DNA from 3 places in the Bradyrhizobium vignae genome. Region 2 is predicted to be linked to each of the others. Evidence: predicted binding sites of a transcription regulator. Region 2 holds the regulator's gene; each other region holds the start of a gene.
What was found. The regulator LexA, encoded in region 2, represses DNA repair genes until DNA is damaged. The targets are predictions, from matches to a motif close to TGTTCNNNNTGTGTTCNG.
Positions count from the first base shown of each region.

Region 1: a site for LexA is predicted at 2,867-2,884, ahead of uvrA (excinuclease ABC subunit UvrA). Genes of this name have one in related genera too.
Region 3: a site for LexA is predicted at 3,942-3,959, ahead of ruvC (crossover junction endodeoxyribonuclease RuvC). Genes of this name have one in related genera too.

Region 1 covers NZ_LS398110.1:4,009,526-4,019,446, reverse strand. Annotated here, with positions in the region: gene BRAD3257_RS19560 (outer membrane protein) at 16-786, shown strand; gene BRAD3257_RS19555 (outer membrane protein) at 1,024-1,716, shown strand; gene BRAD3257_RS19550 (outer membrane protein) at 1,954-2,706, shown strand; gene uvrA (excinuclease ABC subunit UvrA) at 2,981-5,965, shown strand; partial or broken gene BRAD3257_RS19540 (IS5 family transposase) at 6,186-7,531, shown strand; gene BRAD3257_RS19535 (HAD family hydrolase) at 8,512-9,153, shown strand; gene BRAD3257_RS19525 (hypothetical protein) at 9,434-9,921, shown strand, end outside.
Region 2 covers NZ_LS398110.1:3,903,584-3,913,504, forward strand. Annotated here, with positions in the region: gene BRAD3257_RS18995 (ComEC/Rec2 family competence protein) at 1-515, shown strand, start outside; gene BRAD3257_RS40065 (hypothetical protein) at 638-1,072, opposite strand; gene lexA (transcriptional repressor LexA) at 1,625-2,326, opposite strand; gene BRAD3257_RS19010 (molybdopterin molybdotransferase MoeA) at 2,502-3,713, opposite strand; gene BRAD3257_RS19015 (hypothetical protein) at 4,263-4,466, opposite strand; gene BRAD3257_RS19020 (HAD family hydrolase) at 4,623-5,246, opposite strand; gene BRAD3257_RS19025 (alpha-hydroxy acid oxidase) at 5,276-6,409, opposite strand; gene BRAD3257_RS19030 (S41 family peptidase) at 6,713-8,050, shown strand; gene BRAD3257_RS19035 (bifunctional diguanylate cyclase/phosphodiesterase) at 8,134-9,921, opposite strand, start outside.
Region 3 covers NZ_LS398110.1:7,355,284-7,365,204, reverse strand. Annotated here, with positions in the region: gene BRAD3257_RS35430 (outer membrane protein) at 1-413, shown strand, start outside; gene BRAD3257_RS35425 (DUF5131 family protein) at 439-888, shown strand; gene BRAD3257_RS35420 (methyl-accepting chemotaxis protein) at 1,058-2,806, opposite strand; gene BRAD3257_RS35415 (YebC/PmpR family DNA-binding transcriptional regulator) at 3,026-3,772, shown strand; gene ruvC (crossover junction endodeoxyribonuclease RuvC) at 3,990-4,517, shown strand; gene ruvA (Holliday junction branch migration protein RuvA) at 4,514-5,131, shown strand; gene BRAD3257_RS35395 (hypothetical protein) at 5,128-5,592, shown strand; gene ruvB (Holliday junction branch migration DNA helicase RuvB) at 5,589-6,641, shown strand; gene BRAD3257_RS35385 (metallophosphoesterase) at 6,771-7,691, shown strand; gene ybgC (tol-pal system-associated acyl-CoA thioesterase) at 7,760-8,209, shown strand; gene BRAD3257_RS35375 (nuclear transport factor 2 family protein) at 8,305-8,772, shown strand; gene BRAD3257_RS35370 (type 1 glutamine amidotransferase) at 8,894-9,613, opposite strand; gene BRAD3257_RS35365 (LysR family transcriptional regulator) at 9,653-9,921, opposite strand, start outside.

The sequences.
Region 1 (9,921 bases), 110 kb from region 2:
AGTGGGGAGACTGCAATGAATAAGATTCTGTTTAGTGCAATCGGTGCAATGGCGTTGGTCCTGTCGGCTCCTGCAAGCGCGGCGGATCTCGCAGCGCGTCCTTACACCAAGGCTCCGGCGCCGGCGGTCGCTGCCATCTACGACTGGAGCGGCTTCTACATCGGCATCAACGGCGGCGGCGGCACGAGCCACAAGTGCTGGGACTTCGTGACGCCCGTGACGGGCGTTCTGGTCGGTGAAGGCTGCCACAACGCCACGGGCGGCACGGTGGGTGGCCAGGTCGGCTATCGCTGGCAGTCGGCGAACTGGGTGTTCGGCGTCGAGGGCCAAGGCAACTGGGCCGACTTCTCCGGCGACAACATCAGCCCGCTGACTGGCCTGCGCGATCGTTCCAAGATCAACGCTTTCGGTTTGCTCACCGGCCAGGTCGGCTACGCCTGGAATAACGTGCTGCTCTACGTGAAGGGCGGCGGCGCCGTCGTCGGGGATCGCTATCGCACCTACGATCTGGCGACAGGCCTCGAATTCGATCGCGCCAACGAGACCCGTTGGGGGGGCACGGTCGGTGCAGGCATCGAGTTCGGATTCGCGCCGAACTGGTCAGTCGGCTTGGAGTACGACCACATCTTCCTCGGCAACCGCACGATCAACTTCACCGGATCCGGCAATTTCGCCATTGCCCCGCTCGGTGTCGTCACACGGTCCGAGCGCATCAGCCAGGACGTCGATATCGGCCTCATCCGCGTGAACTATCGCTGGGGTGGCCCGGCGATCGCGAGGTACTGATATCTCGCTGAAATTATTCGGAGATCAAAGGCCGGCCTTGCGCCGGCCTTTCTTGTTTCGGCTCGATCGCTTGGAAGTAATAAGTCAGTAACCATCACCTTTTGCGGCTATGTGGCTTTTCGGAGACACAACGTGCGCCTTTGGTGGTGTAGAGATGGCATCAGTTGGGCCGTTGAGTCCGCTGCCCTTCCGTCGCGGAAGGCAACAACAGAAACTGGGACTGGGATTAAGTTGAAAATGAAAAAGGTTTTGCTGGCTTCGGCCTGTTTGCTCGCTCTCGCCGCTCCGGCCTCGGCCGCTGACCTCGCGGCGCGCCCCTACACCAAGGCTCCGGTCGCTCCGGTCGCTGCTGTCTACAACTGGACCGGCTTCTACCTCGGTATCGTCGGCGGCGGCGCGTGGGAAAACGCTTCGGGCGACCCGAAGATGAAGGGTGGCTTCGTCGGTGGCACCGCCGGTTACAACTGGCAGACCGGCAACGTGGTGTTCGGCGTTGAGGCCGATGGCGCCTGGGCCGACGTCAGCGCGACGGCTGCAGGTGTGGTTTTCGTCCCCGGCGTCGGTGGCGTCCCCGCCTCGCTGACCTCGAAGACCGACGCGATGGGCACCGTGCGCGGCCGCATCGGCTGGGCTGTCAACAACGTGCTGTTCTACGGCACCGGTGGTTACGCCTGGATCGACAACAAGCTCACCGCCAGCCTGGGAGCCCTCTCGGTCTCCGACAGCAAGTTCCACTCCGGCTGGACCGTTGGTGCGGGCGTCGAGGCGTTCTTCGCTCCGCAGTGGTCGGTCAAGGGCGAGTACCTCTATCGCAGCCTGGGCGGCGAGACCTACTTCTCGGGCGCCATTCCTACCGGCACGCTCAACTTCCACACCGTGCAGGTCGGCGTGAACTATCACTTCGGCGGCCCGATCGTCGCGAAGTACTGAGCTGCGTCTCTGACGCTACCCGCGTTACGAAAGGCCGGCCTCGCGCCGGCCTTTTTGTTGTTTTCAGGCGCGTAGCAATACGCCAGCCCGCCCCCAGCGTTTTCGCCGAGATGTGGCTCCAGGGAGACACAACCTTTGGCTTCGGTGGTGTAAAATCACCACGTTACTTGAGTCATAGGGTCCGCTGCTCTTCCGCTCTCCGGAAGGCCGGAATGGAAACGGAACTGGGGAATGGATATGAAGAAGCTTTTGCTGGCTTCGGCCAGTTTGTTCGCACTCAGCGCGTTGGCACCGGCCTCGGCAGCCGATTTGGCGGCCCGCCCCTACACCAAAGCTCCGGTCGCGCCAGTCGCGATGTACAATTGGAGCGGCTTCTACCTCGGCATCAACGGCGGTGGTGCCTCGAGCCGCAATTGCTGGGATCTCAATGCTGTGCTCGGCGCGCCAATCCCGGTCGTGTCCGAAGGTTGTCACAACGCGACCGGTGGACTCGTCGGTGGTCAGGTCGGCTATCGCTGGCAGGCGGCCAACTGGGTGTTCGGGCTCGAAGCTCAAGGAGACTGGGCCAATCTGAAGGGGTCGAATGCGAGCCCGCTTGCCGCATTCGCGCCGGTCGTCAATCAGACCAAAATCGATGCGATCGGCCTGTTCACCGGCCAGGTCGGCTATGCCTGGAACAACGTGCTCTGGTACGTGAAGGGCGGCGCCGCGGTCACGCACGCCAAATATAACGGCCTTCTGGGCGGCGTGGTCGTCGACAGCGCAAGCGAGACCCGCTGGGGTGGCGCGGTCGGCACCGGCCTCGAATTCGGTTTCGCACCGAACTGGTCCGTTGCCATCGAATACGACCACCTGTTCATGGGCGGCCGCAACCTCAATTTCACTGTGCTTGGCATCAACGACCGGACCGACCGTATCAAGCAGGACGTCGACATGGGCACCGTTCGCCTGAACTACACTTTCGGCGGCCCTGTCGTCGCGAAGTACTGATCGCTGACCGACGTCACATCGCCACGAAAGGCCGGCCTCGCGCTGGCCTTTTTGTTGCGGCGGGCTGTTCAGGTGCAGTTCCGCGCCCGCTTGCTGCCACTTGCCGCCAGCGCGCCAACAATCCGTTGACGATTCGCAAGTCCCACTGGAAATCCTCCGCCGTTCTTCCTACGTTCGCTGCCATACCCATCGGCGCCGATCCCGGTTCCGGGCGAAGCGCGCCTTTTGCATTGGCGCGATCGCGCGTCTTTGGATTCCTTGAGGGACCAGCGGGATGGACGAAGTGATCAGGGCGAAGCGCCAACAACAGAACGCGGGCTCCAGCCTGCGCGCAATTACGATCCGCGGCGCGCGCGAGCACAACCTCAAGAACATCGACGTCGAGATTCCCCGCGACAAGCTGGTGGTGTTCACCGGCCTCTCCGGCTCCGGCAAATCCTCGCTCGCCTTCGACACCATCTATGCCGAGGGCCAGCGCCGCTACGTCGAGTCGCTGTCGGCCTATGCCCGCCAGTTCCTGGAGATGATGCAGAAGCCCGACGTCGACCAGATCGACGGCCTGTCGCCGGCGATCTCGATCGAGCAGAAGACGACGTCGAAGAACCCGCGTTCCACCGTCGGCACGGTGACCGAGATCTACGACTATATGCGCCTGCTCTGGGCCCGCGTCGGCGTGCCCTATTCGCCCGCCACGGGCCTGCCGATCGAAAGCCAGACCGTCTCGCAGATGGTCGATCGTGTGCTGGCGCTGCCCGAAGGCACCCGCCTCTATCTGCTGGCGCCGGTCGTGCGCGGCCGCAAGGGCGAGTACAAGAAAGAGCTCGCCGAATGGCTCAAGAAGGGCTTTCAACGCGTCAAGATCGACGGCACCTTCTACGAGCTGGCGGAAGCCCCAAGCCTCGACAAGAAATTCCCGCACGACATCGACGTCGTGGTCGACCGCATCGTGGTCCGCTCCGACATCGGCCAGCGCCTCGCCGAGAGCTTTGAGACCGCGCTGAAGCTCGCCGAGGGGCTCGCCGTCGTCGAGTTCGCCGACGCGCCCGCAGCCGCGCCCGCCGAAGAGAAAGAGAAAAAGAAGACCGCCAAGATCCACGACAAGAGCGGCCCCGAGCGCATCCTGTTCTCGGAAAAGTTCGCCTGCCCGGTGTCCGGCTTCACCATTCCCGAGATCGAGCCACGCCTGTTCTCCTTCAACAATCCTTACGGCGCCTGCCCCGCCTGCGGCGGCCTCGGCGTCGAGCAGCATGTCGACGAGGATCTCGTCATCCCCGAGAAGGATCTGACGCTGCGCAAGGGCGCGATCGCGCCCTGGGCCAAATCGTCATCGCCCTATTACGTGCAGACGCTGACCGCGCTCGGCAAGCACTACAAGTTCACGCTCGACACCAAGTGGAAGGATCTGCCGAAGAAGACGCAGAACGCGATCCTCTACGGCTCGGGCGAGGACGAGATCAAGTTCTCCTATGAAGACGGGGTGCGTTCCTACGACACCAAGAAACCGTTCGAGGGTGTCATCACCAATATCAACCGCCGCTACCGCGAAACCGAAAGCGAGTGGGCCCGCGAGGAGCTGGCGAAGTACTTCCACGACGTGCCCTGCGAGGGCTGTAATGGCTTCCGCCTGAAGCCCGAGGCGCTTTGCGTCAAGGTCGGCGGCAAGCATATCGGCGAGATCTCGGAGCTGTCGGTGAAGAAGGCCGGCGAGTGGTTCGCGGGCGTGCCCGAGGCGCTGAACAAGCAACAGAACGAGATCGCCGGCCGCATCCTGAAGGAGATTCGCGAGCGCCTCACCTTCCTGCTCGACGTCGGCCTCAACTATCTCACGCTGTCGCGCTCCTCCGGCACGCTGTCCGGCGGCGAGAGCCAGCGCATTCGCCTGGCCTCGCAGATCGGCTCCGGCCTGACGGGCGTGCTCTACGTGCTCGACGAACCCTCGATCGGCCTGCACCAGCGCGACAACGCCCGCCTGCTCGATACGCTGAAGCGGCTGCGCGACCTCGGCAACACCGTGGTCGTGGTCGAGCATGACGAGGATGCCATTCGCCTCGCCGACTACGTGCTCGACATCGGCCCCGGCGCCGGCATGCATGGCGGCAACATCGTCGCCGAAGGCACGCCCGCCGACATCATGCGCAACCCGAAATCGCTCACCGGCAAGTATCTCACCGGCGAACTCGAGGTCGAGGTGCCGGAGCGGCGTCCGCCGAACCACCGCCGCACCATCAAGGTGGTGAACGCGCGCGGCAATAATCTCAAGAACGTCACGGCGGAGATTCCGCTTGGCCTGTTCACCTGCGTCACCGGCGTCTCCGGCGGCGGCAAGTCGACGCTGCTGATCGACACGCTCTACCGCGCCATCGCCCGCAAGCTGAACAATGCCAGCGAAGGTGCCGCGCCGCACGATCGCATCGAAGGCCTGGAGCACATCGACAAGATCATCGACATCGACCAGTCGCCGATCGGCCGCACCCCGCGCTCCAACCCCGCGACCTACACCGGCGCCTTCACGCCGATCCGCGAATGGTTCGCGGGTCTTCCCGAAGCCAAGGCGCGCGGCTACGAGCCCGGCCGCTTCTCCTTCAACGTCAAGGGCGGCCGCTGCGAGGCCTGCCAGGGCGACGGCGTCATCAAGATCGAGATGCACTTCCTGCCCGATGTCTACGTCACCTGCGACGTCTGCAAGGGCAAGCGCTACAACCGCGAGACGCTGGAGGTGCTGTTCAAGGGCAAGAGCATCGCCGACGTGCTCGACATGACCGTCGAGGAAGCCGCCGAGTTCTTCAAGGCGGTGCCGCGCGTGCGCGAGACCTTCCAGACCCTGCACCGCGTCGGCCTCGACTACATCCATGTCGGCCAACAGGCCACCACGCTCTCAGGCGGCGAAGCCCAGCGCGTCAAGCTCGCCAAGGAGCTGTCCAAGCGCGCCACTGGCCGCACGCTCTACATCCTGGACGAGCCGACCACCGGCCTGCACTTCCACGATGTCAAGAAGCTGCTGGAGGTGCTGCACGAGCTGGTCGCGCAGGGCAACACGGTCGTCGTCATCGAGCACAATCTCGAAGTCATCAAGACCGCGGACTGGGTCATCGATCTCGGCCCCGAAGGCGGCGATGGCGGCGGCGAGATCGTCGCCTGGGGCCCGCCGGAAGATATCGTCAAGGCGCCGCGGAGCTATACGGGGAAATTCCTGGCTCCGGTACTGGAGAAGGCGCGAAAGCCGAAGCGGAGGCGTGCGGCGAGCGAGGCGGCGGAGTGAGGGTCGGTTTGGACTCGGCCAATCTACGCGAAACCAAAGGTCTGCAATCAGAGTCATCCGTGAAGAGCGGCTAAGCGATTGAGCTGGAATCGCATTTGTGGTTGCGGGGTGTTTTAGGATTGCAGGGTTTTGATGCTTCGGGCATCGGAACCTTGCAATTTCATTTTCAGGATTCCGTCGAATCGCCAGACATGATTCGGTGGCCGCATCGGAGGTGGCGATGCGACCGAAGAAGCACAGGACGACGGGATCGGGCGATCTGTTCCGGGCCAGGCTGGACCAGATCATCAACATGAAGCACGAGCTGGTTCAGCTCGCTGGCAAGGTCGATTGGGACTGGATCGACGGCGAGATCGCGCCGCTCTACAGCGAGAACGGCCGGCCCGGCATCGCGACCCGCTTCGTGATCGGGCTGCTGCTGCTCAAGCACATTTACGGCCTGTCCGATGAGGGGTCTGCGAGCGCTGGGTCCACGACCCATATTTCCAGTACTTCACCGGCGAAGAGTTCTTCCAGCACGCCTTCCCGCACGAGCGCTCGGACCTGAGCCACTGGCGCAAGCGGCTCGGCGACAAGCTGGAACTGCTGCTGGCCGAGAGCCTGCGGGTGGCGCACGAGGCCGGCGCGTTACGCGGCCAAGACCTCAAGCGGGTCACAGTCGATACCACGGTGCAGCCAAAGGCCATCACCTTCCCGACCGATGCCAAGCTGCTGCACGCGGCGATCAAGGGGCTCAACCGTCTAGCGAGGAAGCACGGGATCAGGCTGCGGCAGTCCTATCTTCGCATTGCCAAGACCGCGGCCATGATGGCTTCCCGCTACGCCCATGCCAAGCAATTCCAACGGCATCAGCGGCAGTTGCGCATCCTGCGCAGCCGGTTGGGCCGGATCATCCGCGATATCCGCCGCAAGATCGAAGCTCAGGCCGTGCTCGAGAACGCCTTCGCCCTGCCGCTCAGCCGGGCCGCGCAGATCCGCTCGCAGCAGCAGCGCCAGCGCGGCTGGAAGCTGTATTCCTTCCATGCTCCGGAGGTCGAGTGCATCGGCAAGGGCAAAGCAGCCGCGCCTTACGAGTTCGGTGTCAAAGCCTCCATCGTCACCAACAACCGCCGTGCTCCCGGCGGCCTGTTCGTGCTGCACGCCAGGGCGCTACCCGATAACCCGTACGACGGTCACACCCTGCGGGACGTCATCGACCGCACCGAGACACTCACCGGCTATCCGATCGAGCGGGCCTATGTCGACAAGGGATACCGCGGCCATGACGCGCAGAACCCGCGCCGTGTCTTCATCTCCGGCCAGAAGCGCGGCGTCTTCGGTATCATCAAGCGCGAGCTGCGCCGCCGCTCCGCCATCGAACCCGTCATCGGACACCTGAAGGCCGATGGTCACCTCGGCCGCTGCTACCTCAAAGGCCGCGCCGGCGATGCCGCCAACGTCATCCTCTCTGCCGTCGGTCACAACTTCCGCCGCATCCTCGCCTGGCTGAGGGTTCTTTGGTGCCTCTTCCTGGCCACCCTCATCGCAGCCATCAGCGACCGCTCACCGCTGCAATCGGCTTCTTAACGGACGACATCAGACAATCATCGGAGACCGGGCTGCCACATCGGGCGGCCCCTTCGCAGATGCGCAAAGTTGTTCAGACGACTACGCTATTAGCCGACACAACCTATGGTTATCTCGCGGGTGATGACTATACTCAATTGGCTTCGCCGCGGAGATGAGATTTGAGCGACGTAATTGATCAGTCAAGCTTTCGTTTCCAATTCAACATCACAATAGAGGAAGATAGATCCTTCCGAAAACTTGTAGGCAAACGTCTAAAGGTGCACTTCGATACGGAAGCCTACCAAGTTCAAGCGCTCAACATTTGGGCTGTCCTGATGATAGCGGGTCTATCACACTGCAAACTCTGTTTGTATTGGTAGTCTGCCTCGTACTTGGGCAGATTCAGGCATTTTTCCTAACATTGCGGATCATCCGACGAATCCAGGACAACCTGTTTGAGGTAGATCGCGTAGCGCAAATGACATGGAACGTCACTCTTGACGATAGCTCGATTGTCGTCAGAACCCCCGGCAGCGAACGCCGGAGGACGTGCTGGCATTCCATCAAGGGCGTGACAGATGCATCGACCATGGTGGGGATATGGTACAATTCAGGGCAAGGCTTTTTCATACCGGCGCGAGCCTTTTCCGATCCCTCCGCACACGCTGCTTTTGCTGAATGGGCCAGTGAGCGGCTCCGGTCCGCCACCGTTTCCTCGAGCGCCGTCAAGTCCGCTTAATGGCGATACCGGGCCGCGCGCGCCCTTACCTCCATGTCGCTCAGGCTCGCGGCATATTCGGCGATATAAGGCACGTCGCGACCGGCGCGCGGCTCTCGTACAGGGGAGGCAGCGATGCACTCATCGGCGAGCCAGAGCATTGGCTTGCCGCCCATGATTGCAGGTTGATTTCGATCCGCTCGTGTCGCATGGCTGTGCTCGAACTCGCGAATACTAGCACGCGACCTCTCGCTCGTCGGTGAGCTCAAAATCAGCCCCCATGCCCTATGCCCTCGTCATCTTTGACCTCGACGGAACCCTCGCCGACAGCTTTCCCTGGTTCCTGCGCACCATCAACGACGTCGCCGATCGCTTCAATTTTCGCCGCGTAAGGGATGAGGATATCGAGGAGCTCAGGCATGCGTCGAGCCGCGAGATCCTGACCCGGCTCGAGGTGCCATTGTGGAAGCTGCCGGCGATCGCGCGGCATGCGCGGCGGTTGAAGGCGGAGGCAGCTGGCGAGATTTCGCTGTTTGCGGGCGTTGAGACGATGCTGCGGACGCTGGCCGACAACGGCGTGCAGCTCGCGCTGGTGACCTCCGACAGCGAAGCCAATGCGCGCGAGAAGCTCGGCGAGTCCGCCGCACTGTTTTCGCATTTCGACTGCTCGGCGTCACTGTTCGGCAAGGCCGCAAAATTCCGTCGAGTCATCCGGCGCGCGGGTGTTGAGCCTGGCAAGGTCATCTCGATCGGCGATGAGGTCCGCGACATCGAGGCGGCACGCACTATCGGAATTGCCTGCGGCGCGGTTTGCTGGGGCTACGCGGCCCCGGCGGCGCTGCGAGCTCGGGGGCCCGACCACATGTTCGAGCGGATGAATGAGATCACGGATATCGCCGGCCGCATCCCGGCCAGGATATGATCCGCATTTGCCAAGCAAGGCCCAGGGAGATGGTGATGACGCTCACGGACGCAGTCCGCCTGAACTCCTGACGTCGCCGGTCGGCAGGGTGCGCGTCGTGCTCGATACCGATATCTACAACGAGATCGACAATCAGTTTGTCGCTGGTCCAGATGCTGCTGTCGACTTTTTTCGGGTAGCAAACCACAAGTAGAAAAATCTGTGGTATCGTATTCACTCCCAAGTTTCTTCAGCGACTATTGTGCACGGTGGTATCCCGACAAAAGCCCGGAGAAGCTGAATGTTGGGCCGGTTTGCCGAAATCTTCGCCAAAGAGATATCAGCGCTGATCGACGCGCTCGTGAAAGCCGAGCCGCTAAAGGCGCTATCTGCAAAGATCGTATTCATCGCGACCCTCGTCGCCGAGTCCATCTACACCGACATCTTTGATCGCGTGGCCCTACTCCTTGCTACGCGGCTTGCCGAGAGGTTAGCGACGAAACCCCAACAGATCGAAGCTACGCAGAAGCTGGTCGACCAGATAGGCAGGGAGATCGCTATCGATCGAGGCGCGATTTTTCTGAGCGGCCTGCTCTGCCTCCTGATGACAATCGTGTGTCTCGTCGCCCCCTTGCTGTATCGGTTCGCTTCGCGACGTCGCCTACGCATTTTCGTCTCGTTCAACCGTGTTCGCGGCGATGCCGCAGAACAGTTGCACGTCTTTCTTGAGAGAAAAGGGTTTGCGGTATCCCGGCTCCCGTTTGACGACAAGGCGGAGCATCAAGCTCT
Region 2 (9,921 bases):
GGGATGGCGCGAGCGTCGCGGTCCGGGGCGGCGACGGGCGTTTGCATGTGATCCGCGCGAGCAAGGATGGCTTTCTGCTGAGGGAATGGTTAGCCGCCGATGCCGATCCGCGCGATGCCGCCAACGCCTCGTTGGCGAGCGGTGTGTCATGTGACGAGTCCGGCTGCGTGGCGCCGCTTGCGGACGGGCGGCTGGTCGCGCTTTCTCTGCGCATCGACGCGCTGGCTGATGATTGCAGCCGCGCTGCGTTGGTGGTGACGGCGCGGCCCGCGCCGCCCGATTGCGCAGCGATGGTGGTCGATCGGTCGCGCCTTGCCAGTCAGGGCGCGCTGGCTCTGACGCAAAACGGAGAGGGTTTCTCGGTGCAGGTGGTGAGGGCGAGAGGCGCAAGCCGCCCTTGGCTGCCGGCCGGCGCCGGCGAGGGGGATTTCGACGGCAGCCTTGCGCCGAAGACGGCCGTGCCCCGCAATCGGGACGCAACGCCATCGGAGGCCGACTTGCAGGCTGACGATTGAGGATCGATGCGGAGGAGGCGCGGGATTCTGCAGGACGCAAACCATACCATCTCGCCGGCCTCAGCCGGCGATGGCATTTCAAGTTCTGGCCCTCGACAAATCGGCCGGGGGCGCGCCGACGATCAGCCGATCGGCAGGCGTGTGATCGTGGACCTCGTCTCGGCGACGATCTGCGGCTTGTGCTCGCGCTCGCCAACCGGCTGGGTCACCGGCAGTTGCAGCACGGTCGCGCGCTGGCCTTCGACGAGCTGCGTCACCAGCACGTACTTGCCGTCGGGAAATTCGATCGCGTCATGATGGCGATCGGGAATGTGCGGATCGATCTTGCCGAACTTGCCGACGCGGGAGTTGACGGTGCGCGTCCAGATCCAGCGGTTGTCGTAACGAACGTTGTCGGCGAAAGCGAGCTCCGTTCCCGGCAGCAGGCAGACCGCGACGGAGAGATCGGCTTCAGAGGCGAAGCCGCGTGTCGAGGTGCCGCGGAAGGTTGTCGTGACGATCGTCTCGCCGACTTCGGCAGGGCGCGTCGCGACGGCATGCAGGCTATAGTCACACATCGGGTGCTCCTCATGCGAAGATAGCAAGCCGCACCTCTCTTGGAGGCGCAGGCCTCTATCAGGGTGAAGCATACAACGTTCTGCTCGGTTGTGGGCAAATCTGCGGCTGGGCTTCGCGAGCCGCGATCACATTATCTTTCCCGGATTCGATAGGAACAAAGCCGACGCCTGTGCATTCGAACGGCGCCAATGTCAGCGCCCCGCGGGTGCTGACCGGCTCGCTTATTGCCGGCTCGATTGCGGAGAGCTGCGCATCACATTCCGCGCGTCGCGAATTCGTACTGGCTCGATTGCTTGCGCACATGGCGGTGCGACTGTGTGGCAATGGCCTGCGACGCTGATGCTGCGATCAGCGCTGCAATGATTGTCCATGAAACATCTGGCGGGTGGCGTCTCCTCGAAGCTGTGGCCGCGAAGCGATGTTGCTTCGTGCGGCGTGCCGAGGATCTCGCACCGGAAAAAGGACCGAATAGTCTGAGCAGAACCGGAAAGACCATCCAGCCAGAGCGGAAAATGATCCGCTCCAAGAGGTGTCCAACGACCGCAGACCGCTCAGTACTTCCGGTAGAGCCCGATCAGCTTGCCCTGAATCTTCACGCGGTTCGGCGGAAGAATGCGGACCTCGTAGGCGGCATTGGCTGGCTCGAGTGCGATCGAGGCGCCGCGGCGGCGGAAGCGCTTGAGCGTGGCCTCCTCGTCATCGATCAGCGCCACCACGATGTCGCCGGTATCGGCGCTCTCGTTGCGCTGGATCAGCGCCATGTCGCCATCGAGGATGCCGGCCTCGACCATCGAATCGCCGCGCACTTCGAGAGCGTAGTGCTCGCCCGCGCCGAGCATGTCGGGCGGTACGCTGATGGTGTGGCTGCGGGTCTGCAACGCCTCGATCGGCGTGCCGGCCGCGATGCGGCCCATCACGGGCACCGCGACGGGACGCTCGCCCTCGTCAACAGGCGGGCTGGAGCTCGCGCGCACCTTGCCGAGATTGCCCTCGATGACGCTCGGCGTGAAGCCGCGGCGATTGCCGGCAGCGGCCTGGAGTTCGGGCAGCTTGATCACCTCGATGGCGCGGGCGCGGTTGGGCAGGCGGCGGATGAAGCCGCGCTCCTCGAGCGCAGTGATCAGGCGATGAATGCCTGACTTCGAGCGCAGGTCGAGCGCATCCTTCATCTCGTCGAAAGACGGCGGCACGCCGCTTTCCTTCAGACGTTCGCTGATGAACCGCAGAAGCTCGTATTGTTTGCGCGTCAACATCTCGACCAAAGTCCCCCGGTTGATGTCGTTCGATTCCGAGACGATGAATTCAGCGATAAGCCGCTACATCCTCGAAACAAATCATGAACGGACACTATATGTTCGATATGTGTTCCGCAACTGCTTAATTTACGGTGAACGGGGCAAATCTCGCGGAATGCGTGTGCCGTGCAGCTCAGACGGGGAGCCGCAGCACCTCGCAAGGCGTGCCGGCCTCGGCCTTCGGCGCGAACGGCGCGCGTACGAGAAGTACCTGTGCCGCAGCGAGATTCGCAAGCAGAGAGGAGTCCTGATGGCGGACGGGAAGGGCGACGAGCGTGCCGTCGCCGCGCAGTTCCAGTCGCGCACGCAGATAATCCTCGCGCTGGTCATTGGCCCCGAGATCGCGGCCCAGCACGGCGCATTCGCGGCGATGATGAATCACCGAACGGCCTGACAGGGCGCGAATCAGCGGCACCATGAACAGGAAGGCGCACACGTATGATGACACGGGATTGCCGGGCAGGCCGATCACGCGCATGGCGCCGAGCCGTCCGTGCATCATCGGCTTGCCGGGCCGAATCGCGATCTTCCAGAACGCCATCGAGATGCCTTCGCCCTTCAGCGCCTGCTGAACCAGATCGTGATCACCGACCGATGCGCCACCGGTCGTGATCAGGATGTCGGCGCCGCTCTCGCGAGCGCGGCGGATGCCGGCGGAAGTGGCCTCCAGCGTGTCGGCGGCAACGCCGAGATCGATGGTCTCGGCGCCCTCGCTGCGGGCGAGCGCGTGCAGGGCATAGCCATTGGAATAGACGATCTGGCCGCGACCGGGCGCGGTGCCCGGCATCACCAGCTCATCGCCGGTGGCAAGGATCGCGACCCTCGGACGGCGGCAGACGGCGAGCTGCGGATGATTCATCGCAGCGGCGAGCGCGAGATCGCGCTCGGTGAGACGGGTTCCTTTGCGCAGCAGCACGTCGCCCTCGCGGAAGTCGACGCCGGCGGGACGAATGTGCCGTCCGGGAATCGCGGCTTCCTTGATCATGATGTGCTTGCCGTCGGCGACCGTGTCCTCCTGGATCACGACCGCATCGGCGCCGTCGGGAATAACGCCGCCGGTAAAGATCCGCACCGCTTCGCCGACGCCGACCGTTCCCGCGAACGGACGGCCCGCTGCGGCTTCGCCGATCACCGCCAGTCTGGAATCGATCGTTGCCGCGTCTGCCGCGCGCACGGCATAGCCGTCCATCGCCGACATCGCTTCCGGCGGCTGCGTGCGCCGCGCCGCGACGTCCCGCGCGAGCACGCGATGGTAGGCGGCGTCGAGGGCGACCGTCTCCTCGGCCAGCGGCTCTGTGCCTGCGAGCACGGCGGCAAGCGCGTCGGATACCGGCATCAGGGCCACGGCGAACTCCCGCAACAAATCGAACAAATCGAAGGACTCGGTCGGCAAAGTTCTAGCCGAGCGGAGGGGCTGAAGCAAAAGACCTCCTCAACCCGGCGAAAAGCCACACTTCCTTTCCGCACTGGCTGTCGATGACAAAACTGCTCGAAAAGGCACTTCAAGCCGTGCGGCGGCTTCCTGCGGATAGCCAGGACGAGATTGCGTGTTCGATATTGGCTTTGATCCTGACGTCGAAGCCCCGTTCCGCCGCTTCGAGCGAAGAGGCGCAGGTTCACGGAACGCGCGACCCACGATCTGATTAGCATTGCCGATTATGTTAGGGAGCACAGCCCGTAAGGCGCGTTGCGATCCTTGAATCGCTTCAACCGGCTGGACGAAAAGGCTGGCGAAATCGTCATTCTCACGATTCAGCATCCCGCACGGGAACGCGAGCACTCGGATGCCTAAGGTGGCTCAAGTCCGCCGCGGCATGATCCGGAAGGCGAGGCAGACCGGCACGAGGACGGCCATGGCGAGCACGAGAAGGACGAGCGCCACGGCCAGCATCGGTCAACGCTCCGTCGGATCGTCCGGACTGACGTCCGCGACGTCGGGCGCCCTGGGACCTTGATCCTTGTCGGGCAGCGGATCGGCCTGGGATTTCAGGTCGGCGGCCTTGCTGATCAGCTTGGCGGAGAGGTCAGAATCCGAGGTGGTTCTGGCGAATTCGAGCAGGAGCGAGGCTTGCTTGGTGAGATAGGTCTTGCCCAGCACGTCGATCAGTCCAATGTAGAAGTCCCAACGGACTCATGAGTCCGATGGGTGGTATTCCGTTCCCGGAACTCTGTATAAAAATGCACAAAGTGATTGGGTTCCTCATCGCGTGCAATTTAGTTTCGGGAACTGAGCACGAACCGGGCCTCCCGCGGCTCAGATACCCAGCGCTTTCAATGCGTTTCCGACGTCACGCGGCGAGGTGACATGCACGGTCTTCAAGCCGCGCGCCCGCGCTCCCTCGACGTTCTCGGCGAGGTCGTCGAAAAAGACAATGCGATCCGCCGGCACCCCGATCGCCGCCACGACGTGATCGAAAGCCTCCGCGTCCGGTTTGCGCAGTCCGATGCTGGACGACAAATACAGCTCGCGGAAATGGCCGAGCAGGCCGGCGTATTCTTTCGAGAAATAGTCCACATGCGGCCGATTGGTGTTGGAGAAGGCGTAGAGCGGCATCTGCTTCGCCGCGCGCGGCAGCAGCTCGGCGATATCTGGCATCTCACCGGCGAAGATCGCGTTCCAGCCTTCCAGGAACTGCGCGTCCGAGATGCCGATTCCGAGCGAGGCACGCAGCGAGGCGAAATAGTCCGCGTCGCTGATCTTGCCCATCTCGTGCAGCCGGTAGGCCTCGTCACGCACATAGCGCGCGACGATGGCCTCGGGCCGGCAGCCCGCATGTCCCGCCCAGCAGGCGATCGCCTTGGAGAAGTCGATGTCGAGCACCACGCGCCCGAGGTCGAACAGCAGCGCATCGGCGCTGCCGGGAGAGAGTGATGTCATTGCGTCCTTTTCACTTCAATATCGGCAACTCAGTAGCGATAGGGCTCATGGTCGAACAGCGGGAACGCGCTGAACACGCCGGGTGCGTTGGTGGCGGTCGCCGGATGCAGGCAGGATTTATCGATCTCGGCGAATGAGGTGGCGCCCAAGAGGCCAAGGCAGCGCAGCGCCTCGTCCTCCAGCAGCTCCAGCATTCGCGCGACGCCGCCTTCGCCGGCGGCCGCCAGCGCCCAGCACTGCAGCCGGCCGATGCCGACGAGGTCCGCGCCCGCCGCGATTGCCTTGACGATGTCGGTGCCGCGGCAAAAGCCGCCGTCGACCATGATCTTGGCGCGGCCCTTCACGGCATCGACGATCTCCGGCAGCACATGCATGGCGCCACGGCCGTGGTCGAGCTGGCGGCCGCCATGGTTCGAGACGTAGATCCATTCGACACCGTGCTCGAGCGCGATCTGCGCGTCCTCGGCGGTGGCGATGCCCTTCAGGATCAGAGGGATCTTGAACTTGTCCTTGATCATCTTGACGGTCCGCCACTCCAAGCCCTTCTGGAAATCGCCTCCGGTGGCGCGCAGGCGGCTCTCGCGCACATAGCGCTTGGCGATGTCACGTTCGCGACGGCTGTAATGCGCGGTGTCGACGGTCAGGCAGAAGGCGGCATAAGCGTTCTTTTCGGCCCGGCTGACGACATCGGCGACGAAGGCATCGTCGCCGCGGACATAGAGCTGATAGAGCCGCAGCGCGTCGGGCGCAGCCTCGGCGGTCTTCTCCAGGCCGGGCTCGGACACCGAGCTCAGCATGTGCGCCGCGCCGAAGGTGCCGGCGGCGCGCGCGACGCTTGCCGCGCCATCCGGATCGAAGATCTCGAGCGCGCCGACCGGGGCGAGCACCACCGGCAGGCGCATCCTGCGGCCGAGCTGCTCGACGGAACCATCGACCTTGCGGACGTCGCGCAACACGCGTGGCCGGAAGGCGATCTCGTCAAGCGCCATGCGGTTGCGCCGCATCGTGGTCTCGGTCTCGGCCGCTCCGACGATGTAGTCCCAGGCATTCTGGTTGAGGTTGGCGCGCGCCTTCCGGATGAACTCGTGCAGGTTCTGGAACGGCTCGTTGCTGGCGCCGAGTTCGACGTTCCGTTCCGGCCGGATGCGGGGCGCTTCATTCATTGTTGTCCTCCCGAGAATTTGAAGTCTTGTCGCCATCGCCTATCGCGTCCGGCCCTCCAAAACCATCCTAAAATCGCATAGCTGTGAGGCGCGGGCGGCCGACCGGTTTCCGCTTTGCGCGAAACAGTTTCGGAACGTTGCCAAAAGTTTAGGCCAAGGCGAAGGGATTTCTTCGGCGCGGCCGCTAGCGCGGCATCCGGCCTTGAAGAAACCGGAATGGTATTGTGAGAAGCGGGCTGGATCGCCATTTGCATGGCGCCCCCCAGCCCCAAGAGAACCGCCAAGCAAAAGGCTAGCCCATCCATGCGGAAAACCCTGCTGTTCCCCCTGGGCGCGCTCACTGGAGCGTGTCTGACCCTTCTGGTAGCCAGCCCGCACAGCGGAGTATGGGCGGCACGGGCGGCGGCGAGCGCGGATGATGCCTACTCCCAGCTCAATCTGTTCGGCGCGGTGTTCGAGCGCGTCAAGGCCAGCTATGTCGAGAAGCCCGACAATGCCAAGCTGATCGAGGGTGCGATCACCGGCATGGTGACCTCGCTCGATCCGCATTCACGCTACATGAACGCCAAGGCCTGGACCGAGATGCAGGAGACCACCTCCGGCGAGTTCGGCGGCCTCGGCATCGAGGTCACGATGGAGGACGGCCTCGTCAAGGTCGTCTCGCCGATCGACGATACGCCGGCCTCGAAGGCCGGCATCATGTCCGGCGACCTCATCAGCAAGATCGACGGCGAGGCCGTGCTGGGTATGACGCTCGAGCAGGCGGTCAACAAGATGAAGGGACCGGTCGACACCAAGACCAAGCTCACCATCGTGCGCAAGGGCGCGGACGCCCCGCTCGACGTCGCAATCACGCGCGAGATCATCCATGTGCGCCCCGTGCGCTTCCACGTCGAGAACGGCGACATCGGCTATATCCGCGTCACCTCGTTCAACGAACAGACCACCGACGGCCTGAAGAAGGCGATCGCCTCGATCTCCAAGCAGGTCGCCCAGGAGAAGCTCGTCGGCTACGTGCTTGATCTGCGCAACAATCCGGGCGGGCTGCTCGACCAGGCCGTGTCGGTGTCGAGCGCCTTCCTGCAGCGTGGGGAGGTCGTGTCGACCCGCGGCCGCAATCCGGAAGAGACCCAGCGCTTCACCGCGCATGGCGGCGATCTCACCAAGGGCAAGCCGCTCGTGGTGCTGATCAATGGCGGCTCGGCCTCGGCCTCGGAGATCGTGTCTGGCGCGCTTCACGACCACAAGCGCGCGACGCTGATCGGCACGCGCTCGTTCGGCAAGGGCTCGGTGCAGACCATCATTCCGCTCGGCGCCGGCAATGGCGCGCTGGCGCTGACCACGGCGCGCTACTACACGCCGTCGGGCCGTTCGATCCAGGCCCAGGGCATCGCGCCCGACATCGAGATCCTCCAGGACGTGCCGCCCGAGCTGAAGGGCCGGATGGACACCATGGCTGAATCCCAGATGCGCGGGCATTTGCAGGCCGCCGACGGCACCGAGCAGACTGGATCGCAGTCCTATGTCCCGCCGGAAGAGAAGGACGACAAGGCGCTGCACGCGGCCTATGACTTCCTGCACGGCGTCACCGCGAATGCGGTCGCCGCCAAGCGCGCGACGAAGGCTGCGGTTCCGAATTAAATCCGACGACCTCCAGATATGGATCGCCCGGGAGTGGATCACCGCTTCCGGGCGAATTCGTTTGGGGACGCGGTCTCGAACACCTAACCGGCCTCGCGGCGGCGACCCTCGCTGCCTTCGCGTCGCGCGAGCCGGCTGCGATGCAGCGCGAATAGCTCCAGCATCTTGTCGGCCGGCTTGGCGGCGCTGAACAGATAGCCCTGCATCTCGGCGCAGCCGAGCGTGCGAAGCAGGCGCCGCTGCTCCTCGGTCTCGACACCCTCGGCCGTGGTGGTCATGCGGCGGGCAGCCGCCAGATTGACGACGGCCTGGACGATGCTGGCGGAGCCGTCGGGGCGGGCGATGTCGTCGACGAAGCAGCGGTCGATCTTGATCTTGTCGAAGGGGAAGCGGTGCAGATAGCTCAGGGATGAGTAGCCGGTGCCGAAATCGTCGAGCGCGATGCGCACGCCGATGGCACGAAGCTGGTGCAGGATCGCGAGCGCGGCATCGTCGTCGCGGATCAGGACCGCCTCGGTGATCTCGAGCTCGAGCCGGCTCGCCGGCAGGTTCGACGCGGCGAGCGCGGCCATGATCTTCAGCGCCAGCGTGCCGCTCTTGAACTGCACCGGCGAGACGTTGACGGCGAGGCGGATGTCGTCGGGCCAACCCGCCGCGTCCCGGCACGCGGTCGCCAGCACCCATTCGCCGATCTCGTTGATCAGGCCGGTGTCCTCGGCGATCGGGATGAATTCGGCCGGCGAGATCATGCCGCGCTCGGGATGGCGCCAGCGCACCAGCGCTTCGCAGCCGGTGATGCGGTCGTCCTTGAGGCCGAGGCAGGGCTGGTAATACACCTCGAGTCCGCCTTCGCGCCCCCCTTGGGCAATGGCGTGGCGCAGGTCGCTCTCGAGCTGGCGCCGCTCGCGAACCTTGGCGTCCATGTCCGGCTCGAAGAAGCGGAAGGTACGCCGCCCGGTCGACTTGGCCGCGTACATCGCCATGTCTGCGTTCTTGAGGATCTGGTCCAGCATTGTTCCGTGTTCCGGCGCGAGCGCAATGCCGATGCTGGCGTCGGTGGTGAGATGATGGCCCATGCAGTCGAACGGCGTGCGGATGGCTTCGAAGACCCGCGCGACGAGCTCGTTGACCTGGTCCAGCGACGTCGCCGCGCTCTGTACTATGGCGAATTCGTCGCCGCCGAGTCGCGCCACGAAGTCCGCCGGGCCGGCACAGCGGCGAAGGTTCGCCGCGACCGATTTCAATAGCTCGTCGCCGACGAGATGGCCGAGCGCGTCGTTGACGCTCTTGAATTCGTCGATATCGATGTAGTGCACCGCGATCTGTTCGCCGTCGCCGACCGCAGCCAGCTGATGGCGCAGATGCTCGTGAAACATGGCGCGGTTGGGCAGGTCCGTCAGCGCGTCATAATGAGCGAGGTGGGTGATGCGCTCCTCGATGCGGCGGCGCTCGGTGATGTCTTCATGGGTCGCGACCCAGCCGCCATCAGCGAGCGGTTCGTTGAGGATGTGGATCGAGCGGCCGTCGGAAGTGTCGATCACCATTGAATTACGGACATGGATGTCCTTCAGCACGAGCGCGACGTAAGCGTCGACGTCGCCCGCGAACGAGCCGGTTGCCTTGCAATGGGCGATGGTGTCGTGGAAGCTGGAGCCGGGCTTTACGATCTCGGCCGACAATCCATACATCTCGATGTAGCGCTGGTTACAGACCACGAGCCGCTGCTCGGCGTCGAACAGCAACAGGCCTTGGGTCATGTTGTTGACGGCGCGGTCGAGCCGCTGCTTTTCCAGCGTGAGCCGCTCGCGCGAAAGGCGGTGCTGCTCCAGCAGCTTGCGAACGATCGCGATCAGCAGGCCTGCGATGGCGAG
Region 3 (9,921 bases), 3.5 Mb from region 2:
ACCCGACGCTTTCAACCACGGTGAAGACCGATGCCATCGGCCTCTTCACGGGCCAACTCGGTTGGGCATGGAACGCCTCACTGTTCTACGTGAAGGGCGGCGCGGCCGTGACCAGAAACCGCTTTACAATCTTCGACAACACCACCGGGATCGGGCTGGTCTCGGCAGATAACACGCGCTGGGGCGGCACCCTGGGTGTCGGCTGGGAGTATGGTTTCGCACCGAACTGGTCGGTCGGTCTTGAATACGACCATCTGTGGATGGGACACGCCAATAACTCCTTCTCCGTCGCCGATCCGCGCCTTGCGGCCGTACTCAACGATCGGATTAGCCAGGACGTGGATATGGTCACTGTGCGGTTTAACTACCGCTTCGGCGGCTACGGCTATCCTCCGGTCGCGGCCAAATACTGACCCTCTTCTCGACGCTTTTTCCAGCATGATGGGCCGGGCAGGTTTGCCCGGCCTTTTTGTTGCATGCGGATGTCCGAAAAGATTGCGAAGCGATCTATCAGATCATCTCGAACGAACCGCCAAGCGATTGCGGAACGCATCAACGCCGCATTCGAGACCAGCGATATCGCCGAGATTTGTGACGGGCATCCAATGGGCAATCGTTCGAGGTGAAAGTGGACCACGTTCCCGACCAATGGCGGAGGAGTGGGTCCGTGAGATCGAGAGCGCGTGTCGCGAAGCGGCGCGGCATTTTTTTCAAACAATGGGGCGGCGTTCGCAAGAACCGTACTGGCAGGGCAGTATCGGGGGCGCACCTTCGATGAGATGCCGCTTGGGACACTATCGAGACGCCCGAGGTGGCAACTTCGGAATAATAGCATTATGCCCCTGTTTTGCCCGACAAGTCAAAGCGCGCCACGGCTTGCCTGCATAAGCCATTGATTTCGCACACCCCGGCTACTGTGCATGGGGTTGTTTTTCAGGTTTTTGATTCATGGGCCGCAGGAGCGCCCGTCAGCCCTGCCGGAAACCCATCCGGAAGGCGCCCCCGTGCCTGCCCAGGAGCAACTGTGTTGAAGTAGACCGGTGCAGGAGAGCGGGCACTACAGCTTGTAAGCCGTGCGGAATCCGCCCCAGTGCCGTCCCTTGACGCGGATCGGCACGTCGATCTCGCGCATCATGACCGTGCTCCCGTTGCCCATGTCGCGGGCGTAGCTCTGGACCAGGTACGAGCGCTGGTTGTGCGCCGCAGCCAACCCCGCCGGATCGTTGAAGATGCGCCGGTTGCGGCTGTTGGCGGTGTTCCAGGCGATGTCGCCCGGCCGCTGCGGATGCGAATAGATCTTGTTGTGCACCGGCAGGAAGCCGTTGCGGTCGACCATGGCGCAGAACGCCATGCGCGGGTCCTTGGCGAGGAAGGCGTCCTGAAACGGCGGCAGCGCGCGGTCGGCCCAGTCGAGATATTTCGTGCGGTATTGCTGCGGATTGGTGCCGGCGATCTCCACATAGTCGGTGTCGAAGAGGTCCTCCATCTTGACCTCGCCGCGCGCAACCGCCTGCTCGAATATTTTCGTCAGCGCATTGCCCGCCTCCATGGCACGGGTGACGAACTCCGTATTCTCCTCATGGATCGACCAGAGCTTATCCTCGATCTTCTCGTTGAGCGCGGCGTTGGGACCGACGAATTGCGCGCGGGCGCCGGCGCTGGATTGTGCGACCACGCGCAGGCGGCAGGCGCCGATGTCTTCGAGGCTGCCTTCGATCATCGCTTGCGGTGCAAGCCCGCCTGCGTCCGGGCCGCCGATGAGTACGCCTTCCATCGCGATCTCATAGACCGGCATCACGCCACGCGTGGTCTCGAACTTGAGGTGACAGGGCAGCCGCTCGCTCTTGCGGCGGTCGTCGTGCTCGCTCTGACGCAGCAGCACGGCGCAGCGCGATTTCAGCTTCCGAGCAAATGTGGTGACGGCCTTGCCGGCACTGGCGACGCTCTCGCCATGGGTCTCGGCTGCCTTGGTCGCGGCATCGATCTCGGCCGCGCTCTCGCCGACCGAGATGATGAACTCCGAGGCGCTGGCGGCGTTGCCGGAGACTTCGCTCGTGGTGGCAGTCTGCTCGGCGACCGCGCCGTTGACGGTGTCGAACACCGGGCGGATCGCCTCGATCGCCTGCGAAATGCGATGCACGGCATCCGCAGAGCCGGCGGCGTCGCGCTGCAGCGCGTCGATCTTCCGGGTGATCTCTTCCGTGGCGCCTTGCGTCTGCACTGCGAGCGCCTTGACCTCGGTGGCGACGACCGCAAAACCCCTGCCGGCGTCGCCGGCGCGCGCGGCCTCGATCGTCGAGTTGAGCGCGAGCAGCGTGGTCTGCCGCGCGATCTGCGCGATCAGATTGACGACATTGCCGATGGCGGCGGAGGATTCGCGCAAGCGATCGACGTTGGCGCGGGCTTCCTGCGCCGCGGCGCTGGCCTCGTCGGCGAGGATGCCGGCTTCGCGGACCTGCGCGCCGATGCCCTGCGCGGACTGGGTGAACTTGTCGGCGGCATGGGCGAAGGTGGAGGCGGTCGACTGCGCCGCATTGGTGCGGCCGGTAAGGGCGTCGGTGCGGGCGCGAATGGCGGCGAGCGTCGCGGCGGTCGCCTCGGCGCCGCCGGCCACGGAATTGGCGGCGCGCTCGAGCTGGCGAATCATGGCGCCGAGCTCGAGTTCCAGCAGTTCCAGGATTTCCCTGGCGGAATCGCCCTCGCTGGCCGGGGCGGGCTCGGAATGGGCCACCGGCTGCGCGGCCTGCGGAGCTGCCACGGGCGCAGCGATGTCAGGCAGACGCCTCCGAAATAGTCCGAATGCCATCACGTCTCTCTTGTCGGGGAACGGGCGGAGGCTATTTTTGCAGGCCGGAATGAAATCAGGGTTAACGATGCCCGATCTTTAGGCACGAACCATTACGGCGGCTACCTCTACAGTGCTACCTTGAGACAACCAGAGCCCTTTGATTCCGGTGGGTTGGCAGCCTATAAGGCCGCGCTTCCCACGCTCACCCTTGGCTGACGATTCCTTAAGAGACCACGCATGGCCGGACATTCCCAATTCAAGAACATCATGCACCGCAAGGGGCGGCAGGATGCCCAGAAGTCGAAGATCTTCGGCAAGCTGGCGCGGGAAATCACCGTCGCCGCCAAATTGGGTACGCCCGACCCCGCCATGAACCCGCGCCTGCGTGCCGCCGTGATCGCGGCGCGCCAGGAGAACATGCCGAAGGACAATATCGAGCGTGCCATCAAGAAGGCGATCGGCAGCGAGGGCGAGAACTATGACGAGATCCGCTACGAGGGTTACGGCCCCGGCGGCGTCGCCGTCATCGTCGAGGCGCTCACAGACAACCGCAACCGCGCCGCCTCCGACATCCGCTCCTTCTTCACCAAGTCCGGCGGCAATCTCGGCGAGACCGGCTCGGTGTCCTTCATGTTCGACCGCACCGGCATCATCGAATACGACCGCAGCGTCGCCTCCGACGACGCGGTGCTGGACGCCGCGATCGAGGCCGGCGCAGATGACGTGGTTTCCGGCGAGGGCGGCCACGAGATCTACGCCTCGACTGAAAACTATCGCGACGTCGCCAAGGCGCTGGAAGCCAAGTTCGGCGAGCCGCGCAAGGCCGCGCTGATCTGGAAGCCGCAGAACACTGTTACGGTCGACGACGAAACCGGCGAGAAGCTGCTCAAGCTGATGGACCTGCTCAACGAGCACGACGACGTCCAGAACGTCTACGCCAATTTCGAGGTGTCGGACGCGCTGATGGCGAAGATGGGTGGCTGATAGCCAGCTCCGAATTCCACTGTCTCGCCTGGCTTGACCGGGCGACCCAGTATTCCGGAGACACCTGCGAGATCCGGACAAGCCGCGGCGTACTGGATACCCCGCTTTCGCGGGGTATGACGGCATGCCCTGTGGTGGCAGCTCCTGCCCCACTTCCCCTGTTTACTTCCGTTCTGTTTCTGTTTCCCTCGGTCCGGCCAGCCGCTATCACTGGCCCATGACCGAGCTCCCGATTCGTGGCCCCGTTCGCATCATCGGCATCGACCCCGGCCTGCGCCGCACCGGCTGGGGCGTGATCGAGGCCGAGGGCAATCGCCTGATCTACGTCGCCTGCGGCTCGGTGGAACCGCCGGACAATCTGCCGCTGTCGGGTCGGCTGCTCGCGATCCATGAAGGGCTGGCGGCCGTTCTATCCGATCACCAGCCGATGGAAGCCGCGGTCGAGCAGACCTTCGTGAACAAGGACGGCGTTGCGACGCTGAAGCTCGGTCAGGCCCGCGGCGTCGCCATGCTGGCGCCCGCAATGTTCGGCATCTCTGTCGCCGAATACGCGCCGAACCAGGTCAAGAAGACGGTGGTCGGCGCCGGCCACGCCGACAAGCAACAGATCGCGATGATGCTGAAGATCTTGCTGCCGAAAGCCGAGCCGCCGTCCGCCGACGCGGCCGACGCGCTCGCCATCGCCATCACCCACGCCCATCACCGCCAGAGCACCGCGCTCCGGCTGAAGGTGGTGGGGATATGATCGGCAAGCTCAAGGGCCTGATCGATTCCTACGGCGAGGACTTCGTCATCCTCGACGTCGGCGGCGTCGGCTATCAGGTGCACTGCTCGTCGCGGACGCTGCAGCATCTGCCGTCGTCGGGTGAGGCCGCCGTGCTGTCGATCGAGACCTATGTCCGCGAGGACCAGATCAAGTTGTTCGGCTTCCGCACCGACCAGGAGCGCGAATGGTTTCGCCTGCTCCAGACCGTTCAGGGCGTCGGTGCCAAGGTCGCGCTCGCGGTGCTCGGCACGCTGTCGCCTGCCGATCTCGCCAACGCCATCGCACTGCGCGACAAGGCTGCGGTGGCGCGCACGCCCGGCGTCGGCCCCAAGGTCGCCGAGCGCATCGTCACCGAATTGAAGGACAAGGCACCGGCCTTCGCCAATGTCGATCCGGCCGTGGTGCATCTCGCTGGTGCCGTCGACGATCAGCGCGCGCCGCGCCCGGTGGCGGATGCGATCTCCGCGCTGGTCAATCTCGGCTACGGCCAGCCGCAAGCCGCCGCCGCGATTGCATCGGCCTCGCGCAGCGCAGGTGAGGGCGCCGAGACGGCGCAGCTCATTCGATTGGGTTTGAAGGAACTGGCCAAGTGAACAACGGCCGGCGCCTCTCCGAGTGGGGTCAAGGTGCGGCACGCCAGCATTTGCGGCGCCTCGGCCGTATGTTCGTCGTCGTCTTCTGCGGAACACTTTTTGCCGGGTATCTTGCAATGCTGGCGTTTTCGGCATCAGGTTGTTTTCTTAGTCGTGTCATTCGATGCTTTTCGGTCTCGCGCGACCTGATCGGATTCAGCTGGTTTGCCGTGAAAGGCTTGTTCTTGCCCGCGGCCGTTGTGGCCTTGATGGTTGCAATCTTCCTGCAAATCCGAGGCTCCGTTGTCTGGTGGAACGTTCTCGTTGCAAGCTTGCTTTCGGCGCTGGTGATTGGCTCTGTTGGAAGAACACTGAGTGAACCGGCTGAGGCATTTGTTTTGCTTGTGGTAAGTTTGATCTTCTTTGCAGGTGCTCAAGCTGCCCTTCTTATCGACAAGCGACTGTGCAGGACTTCCGCATGACCACTCCCCCCCGCATGGTCTCGCCCGAACGCCGCAGCGACGATGTCGGCGACACCGCGCTGCGCCCGCAATCGCTGTCCGATTTCGTCGGCCAGCAGCAGGCGCGCAAGAATCTCTCGATCTTCATCGAAGCGGCGCGCAAGCGCGGCGAGGCGCTGGATCACGTGCTGTTCGTCGGTCCCCCCGGCCTCGGCAAGACCACGCTGGCGCAGATCGTGGCGAAGGAGCTCGGCGTCGGCTTTCGCGCCACGTCGGGTCCTGTCATCGCCAAGGCCGGCGACCTCGCGGCGCTCCTGACCAATCTCGAAGAGCGCGACGTGCTCTTCATCGACGAGATCCATCGCCTCAGCCCCGCGGTGGAAGAGGTGCTCTATCCCGCGATGGAGGACTTTCAGCTCGACCTCATCATCGGCGAGGGCCCGGCGGCGCGCTCGGTGAAGATCGAGCTGTCGAAGTTCACGCTGGTCGGTGCCACCACGCGCGCAGGCCTTCTCACCAATCCCTTGCGCGACCGCTTCGGCATTCCGATCCGGCTCAATTTCTACACCATTGAAGAACTCGAGAGCATCGTCAGCCGCGGCGCGCGTGTGCTCAATGTCGGCATGAGCGCGGACGGCGCCAACGAGATCGCGCGCCGCGCCCGCGGCACGCCGCGCATCGCCGGCCGCCTGCTGCGTCGCGTGCGCGATTTCGCCTCCGCGGCCGATGCCGATAAGATCGATCGCAAGATCGCCGATCACGCGCTCAGCGCGCTCGAGGTCGATGCCGCAGGGCTCGACACCATGGATCGGCGCTATCTCTCGACCATCGCTCTCAACTATGGCGGCGGCCCCGTCGGCGTCGAGACCATGGCCGCGGCCTTGTCGGAGCCGCGCGATGCCATCGAGGACATCATCGAGCCCTATCTGATCCAGTGCGGCTATCTGCAGCGCACGCCGCGCGGCCGGCTGCTGACCTCGCACGCCTTCCGCCATCTCGGCATCGCCGAACCCTCGCGCGATGCGGCGGCGCAGTTCGGCCTGTTCGGCACGGATGACGGCGACGAGTGACCTGCTGAAGCGTCCGCCGTTCCGGCTTTGATGAACTTCCGGTAATCTCGTGCAGACGATCTGCACGAACGCACCCCAATTCCGCTCCAATCAGATATCATCAAGACGCCGCATCACCATCGAGCTTCCATGATCACGCGCCGTCATCTCATCCGTTCCATCGGCGGCCTGTCCGCCCTCGGCGTCTCGACCGCGGCCTATGGCGTCGGTGTCGAGCCGATGCTGCGGCTCCGCGTCACCCGCTATCATCCGACGCCGCGGCAGTGGCCGGCGGATCTTCCGCTGAAGATCGCCGTCGTCGCCGACATCCATGCCTGCGATCCCTGGATGCCGCTGGACCGGATCGCGGCCATCGTCGATCGCACCAACGCGCTGAAGCCCGACCTCATCGTGCTGCTCGGCGACTACGTGGCCGGCCTGCATCAGGTCACGCGCATCATCCCGTCGAGCGAATGGGCGAGAGTGCTGGCGGGCCTCAAGGCGCCGCTCGGCGTCCATGCCGTCATGGGCAACCACGATTATTGGGACGACGGGACGGTGCAGCGGGCCGGGCAGGGGGCGACCGTCGCGCATCGTGCACTGGAGGCGGCCGGCATCCCCGTCTACGAGAACGATGTCGTGCGCCTCACCAAGGACGGCCGCTCGTTCTGGCTCGCCGGCCTCGGCGATCAGCTCGCCTTCCTGCCGGCGCGACGTTTCCGGAGCATGGTGCGCTTCGGTGCCGACGATCTCAATGCGACGCTCGCCAAGGTCACGGACGATGCGCCCATCATCCTGCTCGCGCATGAGCCCAACATCGCGCCGCGCGTGCCCGCGCGCGTCGCGCTGCAACTGTCCGGCCACACCCATGGCGGTCAGGTCCGCCTGCTCGGCTGGTCGCCGGCCGTTCCAAAGCAGCAGGGCATCCGGCTTGCCTATGGTCATCTCAGGCTGAAATGCGACGTCATCATCTCCGGCGGCCTCGGTTGCAGCATCATGCCCGTTCGTGTCGGCGTGCCGCCGGAGATCGTCGAGGTGACGCTGGGGCGGACTGCGCCGGTCGTGTCCTGACACGCTTGCGCGGACCTCGGTTTTTGCGCAAAACGGGGCCGACAGCGACAAGCGAAGAGGCTCGCGACGTGACTGCCCATCTCGACGGCGAGATCCGCGACGGTCGCCACCACATGCAGGTCCGTGTCTACTACGAGGACACGGATTTTTCCGGCATCGTCTATCACGCCAATTATCTGCGCTACATGGAGCGCGGACGCACCAATCACCTCAGGCTGATGGGCGCCGAGCAGCAGGCGCTGTTCGAGCAGACCGAGACGGAAGGCGCCGGTTTCGCCTTCGTGGTGCGCTCGATGCATCTGGACTTTTTGAAGCCCGCGCGGATGGACGACGTGCTCGATGTCGTGACCTGGCCGATCGCGGTGAAGGGCGCCTCCATCATGCTGGCGCAGGAGGTGCGACGCGGCAACGACGTGTTGGTGAAAGCCGAGGTCCGCGTCGCCTTCATCAGCGGTGGCCGCGCCCAGCCGATCCCGAAGTCGATCCGCACGCTGATGAAAGCCGATTTGATTTCCTGATCGCCCGATAAGTGATCGCCTGATTTGTGATGGCCTATCGACTCCGCCAAACGCGGCGATAAATTCTCGGCCCCCGATCAACCGATGAGGCCATCATGTCGCGCCCGCCGCTTCCACCCTTCACCCGCGAGACCGCCGCGCAAAAGGCCCGCATGGCCGAGGACGCCTGGAATTCACGCGATCCCGTGCGCGTGTCGCTCGCCTATACCGAGGACAGCCGCTGGCGCAATCGTTCGGAAGTTTTTCAGGGCCGCGAAGCCATCGTCGCCTTTCTCACCCGCAAATGGGAGAAGGAGCAGGACTACCGCCTGATCAAGGATCTCTGGGCCTTCGACGGCAACCGCATCGCGGTGCGCTTCCAGTACGAATGGCACGATGCAAGCGGCCAGTGGTATCGCTCCTACGGCAACGAGCAGTGGGAGTTCGACGAGCACGGCCTGATGAAGCGGCGCGAGGCTTCGATCAACGACATCGTGATTGCAGAGAAGGATCGCCGGTTTCACTGGGCGGCGCCGGGACCGCGGCCGGCCGATGTGCCGGGGCTGGGGACGGATCCGTTCTGAGCCGCGCAGGCAACTCTCAATCCTCACGGTGAGGAGCCGCGAAGCGGCGTCTCGAACCATGCAGGCCCCGCTGGTGCAGCAGGGGCCTCCATCCTTCGAGACGCGCGCGAGAGCGCGCTCCTCAAGCTGAGGAGATCGGTTTGCGTGCCAGAAACCTCGTAATCGCCCCACCGAGCTTCGCGCTGTCCATCGGCTCCGCCAGCGACGCCCGCGCCGTCGCGACGACATCATCCGGCGCTTTCCCTTCGCGCAGTTCGCAGCAAACTTCCGCGAACGCTACATCGAATTCCGGATGCGGCTGCACTGTCAGCGTCGTGCCGTTGGCATAGAGCAGGCCAGCATGCGGGGTGAAGTCGGACGAGAGGATCGTCAGCGCGTCGTTTGGCGGCTCGATCACCTGATCCTGATGTGAGGCGGCGATCGCGACCGCTTCGCCATCGATGACGCCGTTTTCCGGCAGCACCTGATAGACGTGCCGCCCGATGCCCCAGCCCTTCTCGGATTTGCGCACGGTGCCGCCCAGCGCCTGCGCGATCAGCTGATGGCCGAAGCAGACGCCGACCATCGGTGTCTTGTTGGCGTAAGCCGTGCGCACGAAATCTTCCAGCGGCGCGATCCAGTCGAGCCCGTCATAGACGCCGGCCGCAGCGCCGGTGATCAGGACGGCCTCGAGCTTGCTCGGATCGGGAAGCGCATCGCCGTTCGGAATGCTGACGACCTCGACCGTCGCCGTCGAATCCTCGGCACGGATCATGCGTTCGAACATGTCCGGAAACGAACCGTGGTGCTCGCGATATTTCGGCGGTACCTGCCCGGTCTCGATGATCGTGATGCGTGCCATATGCCCCCAGGCTGAAACGTTGCGCGTGTGATCGCAAGCTCAGTTGCTTTCTGTCCCATGTTGCTGGTGAGGCGCTGTGCGCTCCAGCAGTGCGCTCTCCTTGCGGACCTCGTTGAGAAAGGCCTTCGCCAGACGCGACAGCGGTTCGGCTTCCGACCATAGCATATAGGCGACCGCCTGCGTCGTCGGAGTGAACGGACGGACGACGAGGCCGCTGCCGCCGTTCTGCCGCGGCGAAAAGGGATCGACCACCGCAGCGCCGACGCCCGCGGCCGCGAGCACGCAGGCCGTGTTGCAATAGCGCACCT